Regions from separate parts of the Desulfovibrio sp. JC022 genome, predicted to be linked through region 1. Evidence: riboswitches for the same ligand, from Rfam matches in the RefSeq annotation. Region 1 holds a riboswitch; each other region holds the start of a gene.
The links. A riboswitch is a leader RNA that binds a small molecule or an ion and turns the genes downstream of it on or off. The one in region 1 is predicted to bind cobalamin.
Positions count from the first base shown of each region.

Region 1 (7,384 bases):
GCCCGTTTGTCGTCTCTTTAAGCTCCGGCTGGTCCTGTGAGCAGACATCCATGGCTTTGGGGCAGCGGGGATGGAAAGGGCAGCCTGTTGGTGGCGAGATGGGGCTGGGCATGTCATCGGAAATTATTACATCTTCTTTTTGAAGTTCCGGGTCCGGTACTGGAACAGCGTCGAGCAGGATTTGGGTATAGGGGTGCTGCGGATTGTGGTAAAGTTCTTCCGCAGTAGTAATTTCCATGATTTGGCCTAGATACATGACCGCCACCCGGTCACTGATATGGCTGACTACTGAAAGATCATGGGAAATAAAAACATAGCTCAGACCGAATTCCTGCTGGATGGATTTAAGCAGGTTGAGGACCTGTGCTTGAACGGAAACATCCAGTGCGGAAACGGGTTCATCGCAGATGATCAAATCCGGGTTCATGGCGATAGCTCTAGCTATTGCAACACGCTGACGCTGACCTCCGGAAAATTCGTGGGGGTAGCGTTTGTGGTGTTCCGGTCTCAATCCTACCTGAACAAGCAGCCTTTCCACTCGCTGCTGAATTTCATCTTTGCTGCCTGACTTGTGAATACGCATGGATTCAGAAATAATTCTACCGATTCGCTGCCGTGGGTTAAGCGATGAATACGGGTCCTGAAAGACCATCTGGAGCATGGTGCTGCGCTCTGTTGCGGTCCATTCGTCAAGCTTGCGTCCGTTAAAATTTATGCTGCCCTGATCCGGTTTTTCCAGTCCGGTAAGTAATCGGGCAAGAGTGGATTTACCGCAGCCGGATTCGCCCACAAGACCGAGAGTTTCGCCTTTTTTCACTTCAAGGGTAACGCCGTTTACCGCTTTAACTGTTGCCTTGGATAGCGACAGCAGTCCGTTGCTGACGGGGTAGTGTCGTTTGACGTTTTTTATTTCCAGTATATTTTCATTCATTCTCAACTCATTTATGGCAGTGTTGCGTTCGTTAAATTCAATAATATTAAATTTAATTTTCTATCACATTAAGTATGCAGCCAGCAGCGTACCTGCCTGCCGTTCTTATCTAATAGTTGAGGTTCCTGCTCGCGGCAAAGGGCAAAGGCCCTTTCACAGCGCGGATGGAAGCGGCAGCCTTTGGGCAGATCAAGCAGGGCCGGGACATTTCCGGGAATGGGGGTGAGTTCGGTGCGGCAACCCAGCCTCGGTACTGAATTGAGTAATCCCTGAGTGTACGGATGCAGCGGTTCCTTGAAAATTTCAGAGATGGATGCGGATTCCACAATCTGTCCTGCATACATGACAGCAACTCTTGTGGCGACCCTTGCCACCACTCCCAGATCATGAGTAATGAGCATGAGCGAACCGTTCATTGTGTGTTTCAGATCATCCAGCAGACGCAGGATCTGTGCTTGGATGGTTACGTCCAGTGCGGTGGTCGGTTCGTCAGCAATGAGAACTTCCGGGGAACAGACCAGAGCCATGGCGATCATGACCCGTTGACGCATGCCGCCGCTCAGTTCGTGGGGAAAATTGTCGAGTCGCTTGTGCGGATTGGGAATGCCTACTTGTTTGAGGGCGTCTACTGCGGCTTCGGCGGCCTGCTGTTTATCCATGCCCTTGTGCAAACGTAAGGTTTCGCCGATCTGGTCTCCGATTTTGAAAACCGGATTAAGTGAGGTCATAGGTTCTTGAAAGACCATGGAGAGGTGGTTACCGCGAATTTTTTGCATTTCCTGTTCGGATAGTTGCACAAGGTCCTGATCGCGATAAAGAACCTGTCCGTCAGTGATTCGCCCCGGCGGATCGGGGATAAGTCCCATAATTGAGAGGGAGAGCACGGTCTTGCCGCAGCCGGATTCCCCGACAATGGCTAAAGTTTCTCCTTGCCCTAAGTCCAGACTGGCATTATCCACAGCCTTGATGATTCCGCCTGGAGTGGCGAAAGATGTGGTCAGATTCTTGATTTTTAAGATAGGTGCGGTCATAAATGGTGAGTTATGTATAATTTTGCAGGATCGCGAAACACATCTATTATTTATTAGTTTAGATACTTAAAAAATTCAATCGACTTTGGAGTAATATACGTGGATAAAATCGCAGTAATCGGTGGCGGGCTGGCTGGGTGTGAATGTGCAATGCAGCTGGCCAAGGCTGAAGTTTCGGTAGTTCTTTATGAAATGAAGCCCGATAAATATTCCGAGGCCCATCATTTGCCCGGTCTGGCTGAGCTGGTCTGTTCCAACTCCTTGCGTTCCGGTGAGTTGAATACCGCCATCGGGGTGCTTAAAAAGGAGATGGAAGCCCTTGATTCCGTGCTCATGAAAGCCGCCATGCAGGCCCGTGTGCCCGCTGGTTCCGCGCTGGCCGTTGACCGTGAAGTTTTCTCCAGACTGGTTACCGAGGAAATTGAACAGAATGAATTCATTACTGTAGTCCGTAAGGAAATCAGTTCCCTTGATGATCCCGAACTTGCAGATTTTTCAAAGGTCGTTGTTTGCGCCGGACCGCTGGCTTCCGAAGGGCTGACCGAAAGTCTTATCGCCAAGATCGGCGAACAGCGTTTATATTTTTATGATGCCATCGCGCCCATTGTCAGCCGCGATTCTGTGAATATGGATGTGGCTTTTTACGGCTCCCGCTACAAGCCTGAAGATGACGACTACCTGAACTGTCCTATGAACGAGGAACAGTACGCCGAATTTATCAAGGAGCTTAAGGAAGGGGAACGCGTTGTGCCCCGCGAGTTCGAAAAAGAAATTCATTTCGAAGGCTGTCTGCCCATTGAGGAAATGGCAGACCGTGGCGAGAAAACTCTGTCATTCGGACCGCTCAAGCCTGTAGGTCTCATTGATCCGCGCACAGAAGAACAGGCACACGCCGTGGTTCAGTTGCGTGCTGAAAACAAAGACAAAACCGCCTTTAACCTCGTAGGTTTCCAGACCAAGCTTAAGTACCCTGAGCAAAAACGTATTTTTCGCATGATTCCCGGCCTTGAAGATGTGGAATTTCTGCGCATGGGGTCTATCCATCGCAACACCTATGTAAACGCTCCTGAAGTGTTGGACGAAAAACTGGCCCTCAAGGCTGATTCGCGTATTCATCTTGCCGGACAGATTACCGGTGTGGAAGGCTATCTTGAATCCGCAGCCTGCGGTCTCTGGGTAGGACGCATGCTTGCAGAGCAGGCCAAAGGCAATGAACTTCCCGCACCGCCGCCGGAAACCTCCATGGGCGCATTGCTCGGGCATTTGCGCGAAAAGAAAAAGAATTTCCAACCCTCCAACGTCCAGTTCGGACTCATGCCTGCATTGAATAAGCGCGCACCTAAACGGGTTCGTAAAGAACTCTACGGCAAACGTGCTATGGAATTATTTGAAGCTTGGTTTGAAGAGAATATTAAATAGTAATGACTCAAAAACATCCCTTTGAAATTAAACCGAACCGGACATTGCTTACTTTGGCAATTCCGGTTCTTTTTTCTATGGTCGCCGAGCCTTTGACCGGGCTGGTGGATACTGCATTTGTTGCCAAACTCGGCCCGGAAGCGCTGGCCTCGCTTGGTATCGGGACCATTGTATTCTCGTCTGTCTTTTGGATTTTTGGATTTCTGGGCATCGGCACCCAGACTGAAGTTTCGCATGCCTTGGGTAAGGACGATCTTGAACGGGCTTCGTCCCTTGGCTGGATGGCTGCGGGCATTTCCGCTGTGCTGGGATTGGCTTTGATTGTTTTTGTCTATCCATTTCTAAGCAGTATTGCGGTGATGATGGGCGGAGAAGGTGCTGTTCGCAATCTGGCAGTAGATTACATGAGCTACCGTTTGCTGGGTGGACCGGCTGTATTGATTGTTCTTGCCTGCTTTGGGTCTTTGCGCGGTTATCAGGATATGCGCTCCCCGCTGTGGATTGCGGTGGGCATGAATGTGATCAACGTCGTGCTGGACTGGTGCCTTGTTTTCGGTAAGGGACCGTTTCCCGTTATGGGGGTGGGCGGTGCTGCTCTGGCAAGTTCCATTAGTCAATGGATTGGTGCGGTTTGGGCGGTGCTGGTTGTTCGTAAACATTATGGATTTAATACCGGATTCAGCTTTGCTGACGCACGCAGGCTTTTTGTTATCGGCGGTGATATGTTTGTGCGTACCGGGTGCGTCTGTATGTTTTTGCTGCTCTGTACCCGTTTTGCTACTAAAGCCGGGGCGGAATCCGGTGCGGCGCATCAGGCTATCCGCCAGTTTTTTGTTTTTCTGGCTCTTTTTCTAGATGCTTTTGCTATCAGCGGACAGTCGCTGGTGGGCTATTTTGTGGGCCGTGCCGATCGTGTGACCGCGCGTAAAGTCGCGGCACTGGTCTGTAAATGGAGCTTCGCCACCGGGGTTGTGCTGACCATCGGTATGTATCTGGGACAGCAGCCTGTGGTCTGGTTGCTGGTACCGGAAGAATCCGCCATGGTTTTCGGACCTGCATGGCTGGCAGTCACTTTCTTGCAGCCCATCAACGCGCTCTCCTTCGCTACCGACGGAATCCATCTTGGAACCGGTGATTACCGCTATCTGCGGAATGCCATGCTCATTGCGGTTCTTACAAGTGTCGGACTCCTTTATGTGGTAGATTGGTTTCATCCGCAGCATATGTTGTTCTGGATCTGGGTTGTTGCCGGGATTTGGACCAGCCTGCGTGCATTGTTGGGTATGATCCGTATTTGGCCCGGAATCGGGGACGGGCCGTTGGCCGCGCGTTAACAGGGCTAAAATTATCAGACAGCTAAGATAGTGTATATCAGCCGTCTGCATTGACAATGCGAGTGAACAATCATATCTAGCTTTTGCCTGAGGTGCTCTCACGAGCTTAATAGGGAACCCCGTTAAAGTCGGGGACGGACCCGCCGCCGTGAGTCCTGCAAGGTTTCATCCCGTGTGACCGGAATAATTCCGGTTCCGTGTGCCACTGAATTAATTTTCGGGAAGGCCGGGTGGAATAGGACGAGTCGGAAGACCTGCCCGGGTGCAAATCACGATCATTCTGACGGTTAACGGGGCTTTTACCTGTCAGAAATTGCTGCGCATGCACTCGCGTGTGTGGTTTACCTTTTTTTAAGCCCCCCAATTTGAGGAGACTGTTATGCAGTGCCGTTTTGGGGACAAATTCAAGTTCATCCCCGCATTTATTCTGGTTTGTTTTCTGCTGATCCCTTCATTTGCCATGGCCGGACATGGTGAAGGAAAGTCTGTAAAAAAAGGTATTATGCTGTCCGCTTTCGGTTCCAGCATGGTTGAAACCAAACCTGCGTTTGATGCAATCGACAAGGCCGTGAAAAAGGCTTTTCCCGGTGTACCTGTTCGTTGGTCCTATTCTTCCGCTATCATCAGAAATATTCTGGCAAAAGAAGGCCGTGCTGTGGATTCCCCGGTTATGGCTATGACCAAGATGATGGATGAAGGTTTCACCCATGTTGCAGTGCAGTCCCTGCACACCATCCCCGGTGAGGAATTTGAGGGCATCAGTGACACCGTAAAAAGGTTTGAAGGTATGCCCAAAGGCATGAGCAAAGTTACCGTAGGCAAGCCGCTTCTTTATTCCGACAAAGATATGCAGCGCACTGTGAAGGCCATTATCGCCAACATACCCAAGGACCGTAAGGCCAAGGATGCTGTTGTACTTATGGGTCACGGAACCCACCACGCCGCTAATATCTACTATCCCGCTTCTCAGGATTACTTTTCCAAGGTTGATTCCAATATTTTCGTTGGTACAGTTGAAGGCGCACCTTCCCTTGATGACGTTAAAGTTCTGCTCAAAAAGAGCAAAGCCAAGAAAGTCTACCTCATGCCTTACATGTCTGTTGCAGGTGACCATGCCCGTAACGATATGGCAGGAGATGAGGCTGATTCATGGAAATCCGAGCTGTCCAAGCTGGGTTACAAGTGTGTTCCCGTGCTTAAGGGAACCGCTGAATTTCCGCAGGTTTTGGACATCTGGGTTGATCACCTCAAGGTTGCTTTCAAGCACCTTGGCGACCATTAATTAAACCGGGCGGTGATGATGGAATTTTCAGGTAACAGAAGGGCGCAGGCAGTCATTGTACTGTCATTGCTCGTGCCGATTTCCATTTTCGCCGCCTGTCTTTTCGGGGCTTATCCTACTGAATCTGCTCAGGTCTTGGCGGCCTTTAAGACTGCTTTGGGTTTGGGTGCAGATAAAGTTGATTCAGCACTTTCTTTTATCATTATCGATCTGCGACTCAGCCGGGTTTGTCTATCATTTTTGGTGGGAATGTCGCTTGCTGTTGCCGGGACTGTTTATCAGGGCATCCTGCGCAACCCTTTGGCTGATCCGTTTACTCTTGGAGTTAGCAGCGGGGCGGCTTTCGGGGCCAGTCTGGCGATTTTTTCCGGCTCGACTATGCTCGGCGCGGAGCTTTGGTCCAGATTCGGGAACCTGTTTCTGCCGCTGGCTGCCCTTGCCGGGGCAATGGCTGCGCTTGGCGCAGTGCTCATGCTGGGCAGGATCGGCGGAAGATTACGTCGGGAAACCATGGTCCTTGCCGGGATTGTGGTGGCTACATTTCTTTCCGCGCTCATTTCCCTGCTCAAGTCCCTTGATGAGGAGTCCGTAACTTCCATAGTTTTTTGGATTATGGGCAGCTTTCAGGGGCGGGGCTGGTCACATTTGCAGCTTTTTATGCCGTACTTTATCGCCGGAATGATTCCGCTGATATACTACTCACGCGAACTGGATATTCTTTCTCTCGGTGAAACACAGGCCCGTCATTTGGGCATGGATGTTTCTCGTGTTCGTATGGCACTGCTTATCGGTTCCGGGCTGTTGACCGGGGCGGCGGTGGCTGTTTCCGGGATTATAGGATTTGTGGGATTGATTGTTCCACATCTGGTGCGCATGTTTCAGGGTGCAGAACACAGGCCGCTTTTGCTTTCATCTTCCCTGCTGGGAGGATTGCTGTTGGTCTGGTCTGATGTCATTGCCCGGTCATTGCTTTCCGGTGGTGAGGAGCTTCCGGTGGGCGTGGTCACTGCGTTACTTGGCGGTCCGTTTTTCTGCATTGTGTTACGCTCCGGTTTTAATGGAAGTAGCGGGGCCGGCTCATGATTAAAATTACGGACTTGAAAGCCGGATACGCAGGGCGTGAAGTCCTGCATGGGCTGAATCTCGAGTTCCCCGCAGGGTCCATGACCGCCATACTCGGTCCCAACGGTAGCGGTAAGACAACTCTTGTCTCATCAATTTCCGGTGTCCTCCCCCCTTTGGGAGGGTGTATTGAGATTGACGGTAGCACGGTTGATTCATACCGTCCTCGCGAACTTGCCGGGATTATGGCTGTGCTTCCGCAACGGGTGGACCCCGCTTTCGGGCTGACTGTGAAATCCATGGTCATGATGGGCCGTTACGCGCA
Region 1 covers NZ_VOPZ01000002.1:61,874-69,257, reverse strand. Annotated here, with positions in the region: gene FMS18_RS03285 (ABC transporter ATP-binding protein) at 1-931, opposite strand, end outside; gene FMS18_RS03280 (ABC transporter ATP-binding protein) at 1,000-1,962, opposite strand; gene trmFO (methylenetetrahydrofolate--tRNA-(uracil(54)-C(5))-methyltransferase (FADH(2)-oxidizing) TrmFO) at 2,062-3,381, shown strand; gene FMS18_RS03270 (MATE family efflux transporter) at 3,384-4,715, shown strand; cobalamin riboswitch at 4,789-4,992, shown strand; gene FMS18_RS03265 (sirohydrochlorin cobaltochelatase) at 5,095-5,997, shown strand; gene FMS18_RS03260 (iron ABC transporter permease) at 6,016-7,080, shown strand; gene FMS18_RS03255 (ABC transporter ATP-binding protein) at 7,077-7,384, shown strand, end outside.

Region 2 (7,384 bases), on a different contig from region 1:
ACCATCAACCAGACCGGTTTCAACAGATCGTTGGGCACGCTTGCCGGGCATGGGAAAAATCTTAATATCCATGTTGAGATGCTTGTATACATGCGGAAGGATATATGTGCCGATTTCTTGTTCAACCAATCCTTTTATGCAGGAAAACTTCAAATCCTGCGCACTGCACGGGCGGTACGAACAAAAAAGCAATATTAATATCAGCAATATTTTTAAGCGCAAAACACACCCCACATTTTCCATTGATTAACATAAAGAAACACAAGGTTAAAGAGCTCAGCTTTCTAATGGCAAATTTCCACCATTCAAGTATACTGCACTTCTAACTTAAAAATGGAGATAGCAAGATGAAAAACAACCGTTCCCTTATGATAGCCCTTTCCCTGCTGGCAGTATGCATGCTTTTTCAAACACCGGCAGCTCAGGCATTCAGTCTGAACGACCTGTCTTCCTCCGCTGAAACAGCCAAGAGTGCGGCAGAAGGTGCCAGCCTGCTCGACCGGGCTAAAAATGTTTACAACGGCTTTTACGATTCCACGGAAAACCTCGTTGATGCCCAGACCGCGACCATGAGCCTGCTCAACCCGGACGAAGGCGCAGCCCTGACTTCAAAACTAGGCGACATCGGCTCCGGTTCAGCAATGACCAGACTTGCCAAGCTGGTCGGATTTTCTGAAAGCATGGATTCCGGCACAACTGATTCCTCACTGACTTCAAAATTGACCAAGATAATCACTACTCCCGGAAGTATTGAGAAAGCCCAAAAAGTCTACGGTCATGCCTCCACAGCCTATACTTCCGGCAATGATTCCGTAAGCGAAGCCAAGACCCTGTACACTGAAATCAAGAACTTTATCGCCTCACCTTCAGCCAAGGGACTGAGCGAAACCCTTCTTTCCGGGCTGGGCAGTTACTCTGATAAGATTCTGCCCTTTATCATCGAACACGGGCCGGAGCGGGTAAAGACCGCTGCCCAGATCGCCGATACATTTAAAGGTTTTTTGTAGAAGGGACTAAATCCCCTTGGAATCCCTGTTAGCAAAAATCCCTTCGACCCGATTGGGTTGAAGGGATTTTTTACGTAGCAATGAAACATTGAAAAAGTTAATTAAAATATCCGTCACTCTTCAAGTCAGTAATCAACCTTTCACACATGGCTGCGCGGTTCAAACTGTAAATATGCACTCCGGGTGCGCCCTTATCAAGCAGGTCCGCGATCTGTTTGCGTGCAAAGTCAAAACCGAACTCCATAACAGCCTCATCGCCGCCCTTATCAAAGGCCTTTTCCACTCCGCAATAAAGATCGCCGGGAATGGCTGCACCGCACAGGGACATAATCCGACGCAGGGAACTTAAAGATTGAATGGGCAATACACCGGGGATTACCGGGGTAGTACTGCTGAGTTCCGCCAGCCTGTCCACATAATCGAAGTAGAGCCTGTTATCGAAAAACAACTGGGTCATGGTGAAGTCCGCACCTTTGGCAAGCTTGGAATTGTGGATCTCAATATCCGTGGCAATAGACGGAGACTCCGGATGTCCGCCGGGATATCCGGCCACAGCCATGCCCACTTCGGAAAATTTACCATTCACATACTCCACAAGATCTGAAGCATGCATGAAACGGCTTTGCCCTTCTCCATTGGCGTCTTTCACTCCATCCCCGCCAAGGGCCAGAATATCCGAGACCCCTGCCTCACCAAGACGGCTGACAAATTCATCAATGGACTGCTCGCTGGCACCGACACAAGTCAGATGGGCAAGAATATCAATACCCATATCCTTTTTCAGCCGGGAACATATTTCAAGGGAATTGTCGTGGCTGGTTCCGCCCGCTCCGTAAGTTACTGATGCGAAAAGAGGCTTCAAAGCGGCCAGCCTTGCGGCCCTTTCCATAAACACGGGCCATGTGGATTTATCCTTGGGCGGAAAAAATTCAAAGGAAAAAAATTGTCCAGCCTTATTGATATTCTGTGCCACCTGCATTTAATTCTCCATTTTATCTGCTTGGTTCCCGGACCGCAGGTACGGTCCGGGAAGTTTATTTATCTTTATTGAATCTCACGGCGTACTTTCTTAGCCGCCTGAACCATATTTTTAAGAGCCGGGACAACCTCATCCCATTTGCGGGTCTTGAGTCCGCAATCCGGATTTACCCAAAGCCGTTCTGCGGGAATGACTTCCAGAGCTTTTTCCAGCAGCAGGGCCATATCATCTTCAGCCGGAATTGCCGGACTATGGATATCGTAAACACCGGGACCGACTTCATTGGGATAGCTGAACCGATTGAAGCTACCTAAGAGTTCCATGCGACTGCGACTGGCCTCGATGCTGATGACATCGGCATCAAGGGCGGCAATGGAATCCATGATTTCATCGAATTCGCAGTAACACATGTGGGTATGAATCTGGGTGGCATCCTCAACGCAGGAAGCGGAGAGACGAAAGCACTCCTCTGCCCACTTCAAATATTCTGGTTGTTCTGCCTTACGCAGAGGCAGACCTTCACGCAGGGCGGGTTCGTCAATCTGAATAACTTTAACCCCGCTCTTTTCAAGATCAGCCACCTCATCACGCACGGCCAGTGCGATCTGACGGCAGGTTTCACTGCGGGGCTGGTCATCACGAACAAAACTCCAGCACAGGATGGTTACCGGTCCGGTGAGCATACCCTTGACTTCACGCTCTGAAAGGGAGCGGGCATAATTGATCCAATCCACGGTAATGGGACCGGGACGGGACACATCACCGAAAATCACCGGAGGTTTCACGCAACGGGAACCGTAACTCTGCACCCAGCCGTTGGACGTAAAGCAGTAGCCGTCAAAATTTTCGCCGAAATATTCAACCATGTCGTTGCGTTCAGGTTCACCGTGAACCAGCACATCAAGCCCGATTTCCTCCTGACGACGGATGCAGTCTTCGATGTATCCGTGCATAAAGCTTTCGTAATCAGCCCGCTCAATACGACCGTTCTTAAAACCGCTTCTGGTGGAACGCACTTCCGGAGTCTGGGGAAAAGAACCGATAGTGGTTGTGGGCAAAAGAGGAAAACCGAGCCCGCGCTGAATTTCAGCACGCTTGGTATAAGTGGATTTACGCTGGTAATCTTCAGGTTTTAGTTCAGCCAGTCTCCGGGCAACCTGTAGATTGTTAACCCTCGGACTTTTCTTCCGGGAGCCAAGAATGCCGCGGTTATCAACCAGAAAAGCTTCAACATCCTTACCTGCTGCTGCATCAGCGATGGTCCTGATTTCTACACACTTCTGGCGGGCAAACGCCATCCAAGATTTAATTTCCACGTCCAGCTTTGTTTCCAGCTCAAGATCAAAAGGGACATGCAGAAGTGAACATGAAGGAGCTACCAAGACCCGTTCTTCGCCAAGCACAGTCTTTGCGGACTTCACAGCAGCAACACCCTTATCAAGATCAGCCCGCCAGATATTCCTGCCGTCTACTACACCGAGGGAAAGGCTTAAATTATCCGCCAGATTTACAAGCAGCGGTTCAAGGTCCTGTGAACCGCGTACGAGGTCAACATGCAAAGCATCGACAGGCAAAGAGGTAGCAGTTTCAAGATTATCACCCAGACCTCCAAAATAGGAGGCAACAAGAATTTTGGAATTTAAGGCTGCTTCTTTAAAGGTGCGGTAAACAGGGTTGAAAAGCTTACGCACCGACTCGTCGAGATCGAGGGCCAGAATAGGCTCATCAAATTGAATCCACTCGCATTTGGCGGAGAGCTTCTCAATTAGTTCCACGTAAGCTGGCAGCAGGTTTTCCAACAAATCCAAACGATCAAATTCCTGATCCGCGCACTTACCCAACAGCAAAAAGGTCAATGGTCCGGGCAGGACGGCCTTGATTCTGTGCCCAAGCAAAGCCGCTTCATCAACCTGTTCAAGCAAAGATGTATCGGCAAGAAAAAACTTCTGGTCACTTTTAAATTCAGGCACGAGGTAATGGTAGTTGGTATCAAACCACTTTGTCATTTCCATGGCCGCCACGCCGTTCTCTCCAGCTTCACCACGGGCCATCCTGAAATAATCATCAAGGGAAATTTTGTTTCCTTCCACATTATATCTGCCGGGGATAACACCGAACCTGACTGCATTATCAAGCATGTGGTCATAGTAGGAAAAATCACCTACCGGTATCAGATCAACTCCAGCCTGCTTCTGGTCATCCCAATGCAGTTCACGCAATTTTCTGGAAGTAAGTGCGAGATCATCCGCCCCGGCTTCACCTCTCCAGTATGATTCAAGTTTACGTTTGAGTTCGCGGTTACTGCCCATTCTGGGATAACCTAAAGTGTGCGTCAGCATAATAATTCTCCGTGTTTCAAGTGACCGAGATATTTATCCCTGTTTCACAGACCTGTTCGCGAGGTCCGGCACTCACTCCCGCAGGACGTCTTCTGGCTTCCGGACAGTTTGACGCACAGTATCGATCCTTCCCGTTCTCAAAACAGTGAATCGACACCATCACCCTGAATTATGCCCGGTTACAGCAGCGCGCCTGCGACGGATTTTCACCATCTTCCGTTTCCTGCGGGCGCATACAAATCAAATTCAATATATAAAAATATTGTTATATAGTGATCAAGGAATGCCATTCATCTTCATCGAAGTCAAGTACCCACGAAAATTTTCCACCAGACCAAAAAAGAAGCCCCCGGAGTTGTCCGGGGGCTTCTTTTTTAGCAACTATTTAAAATGATCGTTTATTCGCAATCCCTTACATTCAACTTCTCACGAAACTTTCCATCAACTGCGGGAAATTTCAGCAACGCGCCTTTGACCAGACATTTACCGACAATATCCAGACCTTCACGGTCCTGACTGGTGGCCTTTCCGCGCCAGAGGTATGTTTTCAAACCCTCATCATGGGGAGTCATCAGATAGATCCGCACGGTGTTATCCACACGGGGGGCATCAGCGGTCTTGACCACACCTATTTCAGAGTTGGTCTTGCTGATATAATCGTACTCGTAAGCTTCCCTTTTGTAGGTAACTCCCCTTTCCATGAATGCCTTGGAACCGAAATTAACCACTACCACGAAATCGGGTGAATTCGGGTCATATTTAAAACCCTTGGCTTCCAGTTCCAGCTTGGCAGTATTGAGCAGAATAGCTTCAAGATCCTTCTTGGATTCGCTTTTCTGCTTAAAAGAAAAAGTTTTAAAATCGCTGAAATCAGTGCCCGGAACAGGTTTATTCTCGACATCCATATTAACGTACACGCACCCGGAAAGCATCATTCCGATCAATGCGAAAACAACAAGTAACTTCCTCACCACTTTCTCCTGACTTTATTAGTTACGACCATCCCCTGAAATTCAGGCCGCATTAAATACTTTATTACAACTTCCTATAGCATAATCATTTAACTTTTTTAGCGGCTTTAGCCAAGAGTTAAAACAAATTCAATGGGCGGAATGAGACATTAAAAAAATCAATCATAAAAACAGACCAGATTTCGACCGGACTCCTTTGCGTCGTACAAGGCCATATCCGCCATGCGCAACAACCTGTTCGTATCGAGCCTGCGCGAATTCATGGAGGCTACCCCGATGCTTGCAGTACACTTAATAATCCCAGACTGTATGGAAATTTCACTCGCTGCAAATTTCCGGCACAACCTTTCTCCCACAGCAATACCTCCGGCAAGGTCTGTTCCGGGCAGAAAAACTGCAAACTCTTCCCCGCCCATGCGGGCAAAAACATCATCATCCCTGATCACACTGCGACAGATATCAGCAAAATGACGCAGCACTGCATCCCCAGCCTCATGCCCATGGGCGTCATTTATCTTTTTAAAATTATCAAGATCAACCATCAACATAGACGGACCAGCTGGATTACGTTTATCTCCCTGCATAAACAATTCAACCTGCCGAAAAAATTCCCTGCGATTGTAGGCCCCGGTAAGACTGTCTGTGGTTGCCAGCAACAACAGCCGCTTCTCTTCCGCCTTGCGCTGAGAAATATCATTCACAACCCAAAGCACCCCGCGATTCAAGTCAGCAGGAACATTCACATCCACGGCCTGACCGGACAGAGAACACCACACAAATTTTCCGTCCTTACGCTTCAGCTGATATTCAATATTTACCTGAGCTTTATTTACGAGGGTGTAGTAATATAACTTACCAAATTCATGAAATTTTTCTTCGGTAAGGTGCAGATCAATCATACCCAAGCCGACCATATCAGCAGGCGACTCATAACCCAGAATATCGGCAAGAGCCTGATTTGCCCTTTTCAGGATTCGCCCACCCTTCAAGAACATCATCCCGGCTTTGCTACTTTCAAAAATAATTTTCAACTCATGCAGGGTTTCGCGCAATTCCATTTCAGTTGCTTTCAGATAAGAAATGTCACGTATAGCTGAAATGCGGTAGGTCTTATCCCGAAGCTGCACTGTACGCCCCCGGATTTCAGCAGGAAAAGTAGAACCGTCCTTACGTCTACCCATGACAAAATAAGGCTGCTCGTACCTGCTGGAAATGTTTTCCCGCACCAATTCGCGATACTCTTCAGCTACAAGATCCAACCCGCCCATGCCAATGACTTCATCATGGGTATAGCCCAGAACTTCCAGCACTTCCCTGTTCACAGCCACACAACGCACCTTCTCATCAAACACGCCGATAGCTTCAGAGGAAGAATCCGCCAGCAAGGTCTGTAGCTCCAGCTGCTCTTTCAACTCCGATATATACTTATGAAGCTTCTCTGCTCCCATAATTTTCCCCGTACTCCTGATCTCGCCCTGTTTATAATCAGTCTATGTGTGAAACAACTCAACCGTCAATAACTCATCAAATAGCTAAAACAATGATTTTTCAATAATCCTGCAAATCTTGTATGCAAGACTGATCTAACCCGCCGAGCAGTAAACATTTGAAAAGACGAAACAGAGTAATAAGGTATGATTTAAAATGATAATTCTCAAATAACATAAAAAATAATTCACTTGAATTTTATTGAATCATAGTGTTCTTTCCCCTTGGGGAGGTAAATATGAATACATTATCAGACCGACGCAAACAGACAAGGATAGAGCTGGAATCCATCAACGGTTTTTTTCGGCAATGCGACGTTGCCGCGTCAACAGGTGGAAACCTTGATATAACCATACTCAATATTTCCACGGAAGGAATGAAGTTCATGACCAATTCAAGCTGCGATTCCAATAGGATAAAGCGGGACGACGTTCTTTTTTTCCGGGGTTGCATATTTAATGACAGAATTGGATTTCTCAGCAGCCAGAAGGCCGTCGCTGTCTGGCAGGAAGACACTGTCTTCGGGGTAAAATTTATCCCATCCCTCGATCTTGATGAACCCTCCCTGATCGATATGCTCAAGTAAAAAGCACACCCGAG
Region 2 covers NZ_VOPZ01000001.1:205,237-212,620, reverse strand. Annotated here, with positions in the region: gene FMS18_RS00875 (ABC transporter substrate-binding protein) at 1-129, opposite strand, end outside; gene FMS18_RS00870 (hypothetical protein) at 348-1,007, shown strand; gene FMS18_RS00865 (methylenetetrahydrofolate reductase) at 1,105-1,986, opposite strand; gene metE (5-methyltetrahydropteroyltriglutamate--homocysteine S-methyltransferase) at 2,052-4,325, opposite strand; cobalamin riboswitch at 4,390-4,580, opposite strand; gene FMS18_RS00855 (DUF4136 domain-containing protein) at 4,724-5,296, opposite strand; gene FMS18_RS00850 (diguanylate cyclase) at 5,455-6,744, opposite strand; gene FMS18_RS00845 (pilus assembly protein PilZ) at 7,023-7,370, shown strand.
Region 2: it holds a riboswitch for cobalamin, as region 1 does, so the genes downstream of both, metE (5-methyltetrahydropteroyltriglutamate--homocysteine S-methyltransferase) here and FMS18_RS03265 (sirohydrochlorin cobaltochelatase) in region 1, are expected to answer to the same signal.

Region 3 (7,384 bases), on a different contig from region 1:
AAAGACATGGGCTGCTTCGTCGAAAAAGAAATATACTCGTTCTAAGGAATGGATTTCACATAGGGTTTCAATTGCATCTTTCACGTCCTCTATGTCTGGTAAAGAACTGATGTCTATTTTTGCTTTTTCTTTATATGAAATTTCATATTTTTTTACTATTTGTCTAAGAGTTTCTTCAACTGTTTCTTGAGAATCTGTATTGTCATTACTCAAGAGACTTGCTGCATAATCAGATACAGTAAGACCTTTTTTTCTTAGTTTGTTAAGCAGTAGTTTGAGTGTCTTTGCTAACATCCAATGATAAAATTGTAGGGGGTCGTTTGTATCAACTAGTGAGCTGATATTGAACGTTACAAAAACAGTAATTAGTTTGGTTTCAGATTGTTCAAGCTCTAGTTCAGCCATTCTCATAAGGAATGATTTTCCTGTTCCACGCGAACCTTCAATTATGCATGGTTCAAGAGATTTTAGTGCTGACATTATTTTTTTGTCATTAGAGTTTATTACGGAAAGTTCCAATAATTCAGCAGGTTTTATGCTTTCAGTTCTTAAATGGTATTCAGACATTATTAATCTCCGCTTTAAATATCTTTTGGGCCACCAAATTCTTCGCGAATTGGACCGACAAATGATAGTTCACTATGAATGAAGTCTATAGTATCCAGTTCGTGTTCTGGTAATGACTTTAAGTATCTACAACAAAGAGCGAATAGAATTACTTCTGATACTTCTTCAAGCAGTATAAAATATTTTTCGAAAGATGATTTTTCGTAGTTTATTGTAAAGTTTTCTGCAGTCCATGTTTCACTGTTGCCATGAACATACTCTGATAACTGTCGATAAACTTCTTTGGCTTTGAATCTGTAGTCTTTCATCTTTGGTGAAAGTTTTTTAAAAAAAGCTGTAGCCATTCTAGAAGAAAGCACGCCGTTGTCTGGGTCAATTAGTTTTGACCAGACAATATCACCGCTTTTAGTCCCATTTTTCCATTCAGCATGTTCTAGTTTATTAACAGAAAAATATACAGTCCCAAGGGCTAGCTCAAAGCTGAGCCGGAGTGCAGCAAAAGCTTGACGGTACATTCCAAAAGCTAGGTTGATTGATGAATGTTCAAGTTGAGAGGATACCATGTTCAACATTTCCCTTTCGTCTTGATCTGAAAGATGAGTCGAAAACTCGTTTATCATAGAAGCGATATGGTGAACTCTGCTGAAATAGTCTGTTTTTTCAATTGATTTATGAAAATTGATTTGCAGATTGGAGTTAACTTTATTTAAATATTCTTCGATATCCATAATGGTTATGCTATGTTGAAGTTTGTGTTCGGGGTAATGTATACATCTAGTTCTATTGTTATGCAATGAATAGTTGTTTTTTTGAGTTACAAAAATAAGCCGCGACTCCCATCGCGGCTTTCCAATTTCCTCCAATTCCCCAAACCCTACAAAATCAATTGCTGATTAGCCTTAAATGATCCGGGATTCTTGATCAGCGATATCATGTGCTGAAAAGCAGGACTCTGCATTTCGTCACTGTCCATGAAGTAGGTGTGTCCTTTGAGGTCCAGCTTGTTGTTGAAGCTGTCGCAATTGGCGGCGATTACCTTTTTCTTCAATACTTCATCCCATTCTTCCGGTCCGGTGTGGCCCATGCGCCTGCTGAATACCAAATTTTTTACGTTGGCAGCTTTGCTGGCGGGCATGGCAATATCGTCGTTGGCGTAATAGCAAACGATGTTTCGGGACGCGCTGCAAATGTAGTGGCCTTCTTCGCCCTTGCCGAGGCATTCATTGGGGATGTCGGAGGCCATGAGGAAGGTGTTGGTGAACAGGAAAGGCACATCGGCCCTTGCTATGTTTTTCGCAAAAAAGGGAAGTGATTTCAGCATAACACGTCCGCCCATGGAGTGGGCCATTATGTGTATTCGTTTGCGGCACGGATCTTCCCGGTTAACCATCTGCCATTCCATGAGTTTGCCTATGGCACGGGCAAAGAATTTTCCGCTGAATTCCGCGGACTCCTGATCATCCCAGTAATCTTTTAATACTCCGAAATCATTATCGCAGGGCCAGACCAGAGGCAGCACTTTTACTTTGCTGCATCCCGCTTCATTGAGTTGTTTCTGCATGCGGGCTGTGTTTGGAAAAATATCCTCCCATGGCTGGTTGTTGAAGCCGTGAATGTAGATGAGGAATTCATCGTAACCATGCTCGTCTTTAAGTTCTTTGAACATGGCTCCGCTCTTGAGCAACTCAATGCTGCGGTCTGGACCGGTCTTGCAGAAGGACAGGTCCGGGGAGCAGAGGTTACTCTTTTTAAATTTTTTGTTTTCATCTGATCCGCTTAATACCCTGTTGGTAATGAAATAAATGTTGCTTAAATCAGTCATCCTATCCCCCTTAAAGATTATTTGGATAAGAATATAGATGATGGGTGGTTTTTTGTAAACAGGGTTTTGATTTTATGTCTAGTTGTTTTGTCCGTATTAAATGTAATTCCTCTGTGGATACAAAAAAAGCCGCAACTCCCGTCGCGGCTTTTCCATTTTTCAATCCTGCCGGAAATCCCGGTCCCAATATTTACCCGCAGGTAGTATACCCGCAAGCCTTGCAAATTTTGCAACCGCCTTCGGGGACGTATGCTTTTTGGCTGCATTCGGGACAGCGGTCTCCAAGCCCTTTGGAGACGATGGTCTGATCATCCATATCCAGGGAGATGTATTGGCGCAGGATGCGCGAGATGATCGCAGCCGCGTCAATGATGTTGTAGCTGGAGCGGTCCAGCTGGGTGAGGATGCGGTCAATGGGCATTCCCACGCGCAGCAGCATGCTGGTTAAGCGGGTGATGGTTTCCCAGAGAGAGTATTTTTCCTGAAAAACCTGTTCATTGTAGAACCCGTCTCCGGTCATCCCGGCTTCCTTGGGAAGTTTGACGAATATTTCAATGGGGTTGCCGGAATCATCCAGAGATACGATGATGTACATCTTGGAACCTTTCCACATAACCCGGTGCCGTTCGGCCCTTTCTATGTCGCCGAGTTCCCTTTCGATCAGGGTTGGATTCTGGCCCAGCATGGTCGGATCGGCTTCTTTGGTTTCTTCTTTTTTACTCAATACACCTTTTTTGCAACCGTTGCGGAAGACCGTTACTCCCTTGAGTCCCTGTTTCCAAGATTCAAGGTAGATCTCGAAGATGGTTTCCTTGGGGGTCTCCTCGGAGAGGTTGATGGTCGAAGAAATGGAACTGTCGGTGTACTGCTGGATTGCGGACTGCATGCGGATGCGGTCCATGTAGTCCAGTTCATCGGCCTGCACGTAATTCAGTTTTTCTTTGAGCTGCTGGGCGGTGTATTTTCCGAACAGGTGTTCCTGATTGGTTTCAAGCATCCATTTCAGCGGGGGCATGTGAATAAACTCAAAAACCTTTCCGGCTTCAAGTCTTGTTTCACGGGCGTAGCTGAACAGGAATGCCGGTTCGATTCCTGAAGTGCAGTTGTCGGACATGATGGAAATGGAACCGGAAGGGCCGACAGTGTTAAAGGCTGTGTGGCGCAGGCCGGTTTTGAGTATTTTCTTGCGCAGCTTCTTGGGCAGATCAAGGTTGCTGATGTATGGGCATTCCAGAAAGCGGCTGCGCGCTTCCTTATCTTTCAAGGCTTCAACTTCACCGAATCGCTCGGCAATATCCGCACTGACAGATATCTCAGTGATGGCTTTGTCGCGCATGATTTCTTTGATGAAATCAATGGATTCGTCGCTTCCGTAACGCATGCCCAGCATGGCGAGCATATCGCCCAGTCCTGTGAATTCTATGCCGATGCGTTTACCGTATTTATCAGCATCGCGGTGCTTCTGAAGCGGGTGCTTGTTCTGGTTGAGATCAGACATGGTGTCCATGAAAGACATTGTCCGGGTCAGGTCGTCATGGAAAAGATCGGTGTCGAAACGTGCTTCCTTGGTGTACGGGTTAACCACGTACCGGTACAAAACCATGGCTCCGAGCAAACAGTTGCTCCAGTAGCCGAGTGCCTGCTCGCCGCAGGGATTGGTGGACATGGGCTTGAGACGCAGGGGATCTATGTATGTGCCGGGGGTGTTGCGCTGGGTGGTGTCCTGATAAAGGATTCCCGGATCACCGGATTTCCATGCGGATTCACTGACTTCTTCAAGCAGGTCGCGAGCTTTGACGGTGTCGTATTCTTTAAGCGGAAGTTTCAGTTCCTGCCAGCGGCTGTAATCACCGTCCCAGAGTTCGTTGTAAACGGATTTTACCGGATCGAATATGTCCGATGTTTCGTTGCGTTTTCTGGAAAGGGAAAAGGTCAGGGTTTCGTCGGCAAGGCGAGTGTTCTCATCGTTGACCGGAAGATCCGGTTGTACTTTGACCAGCTGCTTTTTGGGGTCTGTGCCGATGACTTTGTAGATAATTTCAGCCTCAAGACGGTCCCCGACCTGCGGATCAAGGGCCTTGTATACTTCCGGCAGCAGTTGCAGGGTGGATTCATCGCAAATCTTACCGCTGATTTTAAATCTGTCGGGGAAAATAAAAGTCCAGTCCTTATCTTCTTCAACAGCCCGCATGAAGTCATCGGTAACTTTAAGGCTGATGTTGGCACCGAAAACGTCCTGAATTTTACCTGTCAGGGAATCAACTCCGAAAATTTCTTCAGGCTTGCTCTTGCACCAGATGAAACGGCGGGTTTCCGGGTGGCGGATGTCCAGAGAGATCATCAGCGCGCCGCGTCTGCCGTTCTGCCCGATGGTATTGGTCAGCTCACTGAAAAGGGGCATGAAACTTACAGCCCCGGAAGAAGTCACCGCAGCGTTGTTTACCGGATCACCGGAAGGGCGCAGGATGGTGATGTCGATGCCGCTGCCGCCTCTATAGGAATATGTGCGGGCCAGTTTTTTCTGGGCTTCGAAAATTCCTTCAAGGGAATCAGATTCAATCTTGGCCAGATAGCAGTTGCTCAGCGAACATTTCGCATGTTCATTGCCAAGGCCGGAAAGTATGGAACCGGCAGGAATGAAACGCCCGGATTGGAGCATTTCGCAAACCTGTTCATTTTCCTGATTTTCGAAACGGGAATGTTTTAAAAATTCACGGCAGAGTCTGTTTTTAACGTCAGTAAATGAGTGTTCCTGAAGACGTCCTTTGCGGTCGCGTATCTGGTATTTCTTGGAACTGACGGTTTCCTGAAAACGGGTGTGTTCTTCAAGAGCCATTTTCGCTGATTCGCGGGTGATTACAGATTGTTCGGTCATTATGATGAATATCCTATAAAGGGCTTTTTTTGGGCCCTGAGGTCAAAATTAGCTGCTTTTAAAAGCAAGGGCGCATGAGTATTCTTGGATGCTGTGAAATTTACAAAGCAAACCATAGTCTTGAGGCGAATGAAAATTCATAAACGAAAAACATTTGCCGGCAACAATAATCCCATAGTGGGGATAGAATTTTGATTTGTGGTGCAGGAGGCCCAGAAGGCATAACCTGTTTTTTGAAGCCGGAGAGCATGCCTGAAAAGGAGCGTCCGGGAGGTGGTAATTTTCTGCATACAGCAGATAGCTTCAGGCCGGGGTGCTGGCTTTTCCTGTTCCTTAAAAGGACAGGAATCACAGCGGCAGAACCGCCCCGCATTTTAAACGGGTTCCCTTATTTTCAAAAAATCCTGAAGTGAAAAACAACGAGCAAAAGTTTAACAAAACTTCATCTGCGGTCAATAATTTTTAGCTGTTTTTCAGCAGAAAGATCCTTAGCCCAATGGGCAGTAGGGCTGACTTGTTGTCAGGGCCAAGAACACAAAAAAGCCGCAACATTTGTTGCGGCTTTTTCTGAAATATGGTGCCGAAGAGAAGACTCGAACTTCCACGGAGAAACCTCCACTAGACCCTGAACCTAGCGTGTCTACCAATTCCACCACTTCGGCACGGCGAAGAATTGTTTATAAATATCGTGTGTAAATTGCAAGCTTTTTTTTAATTAATTTTGATTTTTTTGAAAATAATTAAAATTTCGAACTGCTCAAAAAAGTATTGCCCGTAATCTCATCCCTTGTACGGGGCGGGATTACGGGCATATCCGGGTAGGTATATCCATCGCTCCGGGGCCGGATAAGCCCAGGACCGATACTGACTAGATTTACTTCCTGAAATCTATAGGTACGTAATTTCTGGGAGTTTCGCCAGTGTAAATCTGGCGCGGGCGATTAATTCTTGCTGCCGGGTTGGTGTAATCTTCGTACCAGTGGGCAATCCAACCGGGCATGCGCCCGATGGCGAACATTACCGGGAACATGGTTACCGGGATTCCCAGTGCGCGCAGAATGATGCCGGAATAGAAGTCCACGTTGGGGTAGAGTTTTCGCTCGGTAAAGTATTCATCGGAAAGAGCGCGTTCTTCCAGCTTCATGGCGATATCCAGCAGTTCATCACTGAAGCCGTGCTGCAAGAGGTCGTGGGTGGCTTTTTTGAGAATTTTTGCGCGCGGGTCAAAGCTTTTGTAAATGCGGTGCCCGAAGCCCATGAGTCGGCACTCTTTCTTTTTGACCTTCTCAATGTACTCATCGATGGTATAGTCGCCGTTCTGGATGGTTTCGAGCATGTCGATGACTGCGGCATTAGCTCCGCCATGCAACCGGCCCCAGAGAGCGCAGATGCCGGATGACACGGAGGCGAAAATGTTCGCCTGAGTGGAGCCGACCATCCTTACAGTGGAGGTGGAGCAGTTCTGCTCGTGGTCCGCGTGGAGCTGGAAGATGAGCGAGAGTGCTTTTACAGCTTCAATGGGCGGATCATACTGTTTGTAGGGGATTGAGAACATCATATGCAGGAAGTTGTGGCAGTAGCTCAGCTCCGGGTCCGGGTATACAAAGGGACGCCCTATGGATTTGCGGTAGGAAAATGCCGCAATGGTGCGCACTTTGGAGATGATTTTGCCCACAGCAAGGAAAAATTCGGACTTGTCGTTGATGTCGTAAAGGTCCGGGTTATGGCTTCCCAGCGCGTTGATTACCGCGGAAAGGATTGCCATCGGCTGGTTGCGGTGGGCAGGGAAACCTTCGAAGTGGTGACGCAGGTCCTCGTGAATAAGTTCCTCGGCGGTGAGCAGGGCGGAGAAGCGGGTCAGGTCTTCCTTAAGGGGCAGTTCACCGAAGATGAGCAGCCATGCTGTTTCAATAAACTTACCGTGTTTGGCAAGATCTTCAATGGGATAACCGCGATAGCGCAGGATTCCTTTTTCGCCATCCACAAAGGTGATGTTGCTGGTGCAGGAGCCGGTATTGCCGTAGCCGGGATCGTAGGTGATGAGGCCGCTCTGCGCTCGGAGTTTAGTGATGTCTACGCCTGTTTCGCCTTCTGTTCCATGGATTACAGGCAGTTCGTAT
Region 3 covers NZ_VOPZ01000001.1:223,823-231,206, forward strand. Annotated here, with positions in the region: gene FMS18_RS00915 (hypothetical protein) at 1-567, opposite strand, end outside; gene FMS18_RS00920 (hypothetical protein) at 582-1,295, opposite strand; gene FMS18_RS00925 (alpha/beta hydrolase) at 1,442-2,389, opposite strand; gene FMS18_RS00930 (ribonucleoside-diphosphate reductase) at 2,580-5,264, opposite strand; cobalamin riboswitch at 5,553-5,687, opposite strand; tRNA gene FMS18_RS00935 (tRNA-Leu) at 5,840-5,926, opposite strand; gene FMS18_RS00940 (citrate synthase) at 6,139-7,384, opposite strand, start outside.
Region 3: it holds a riboswitch for cobalamin, as region 1 does, so the genes downstream of both, FMS18_RS00930 (ribonucleoside-diphosphate reductase) here and FMS18_RS03265 (sirohydrochlorin cobaltochelatase) in region 1, are expected to answer to the same signal.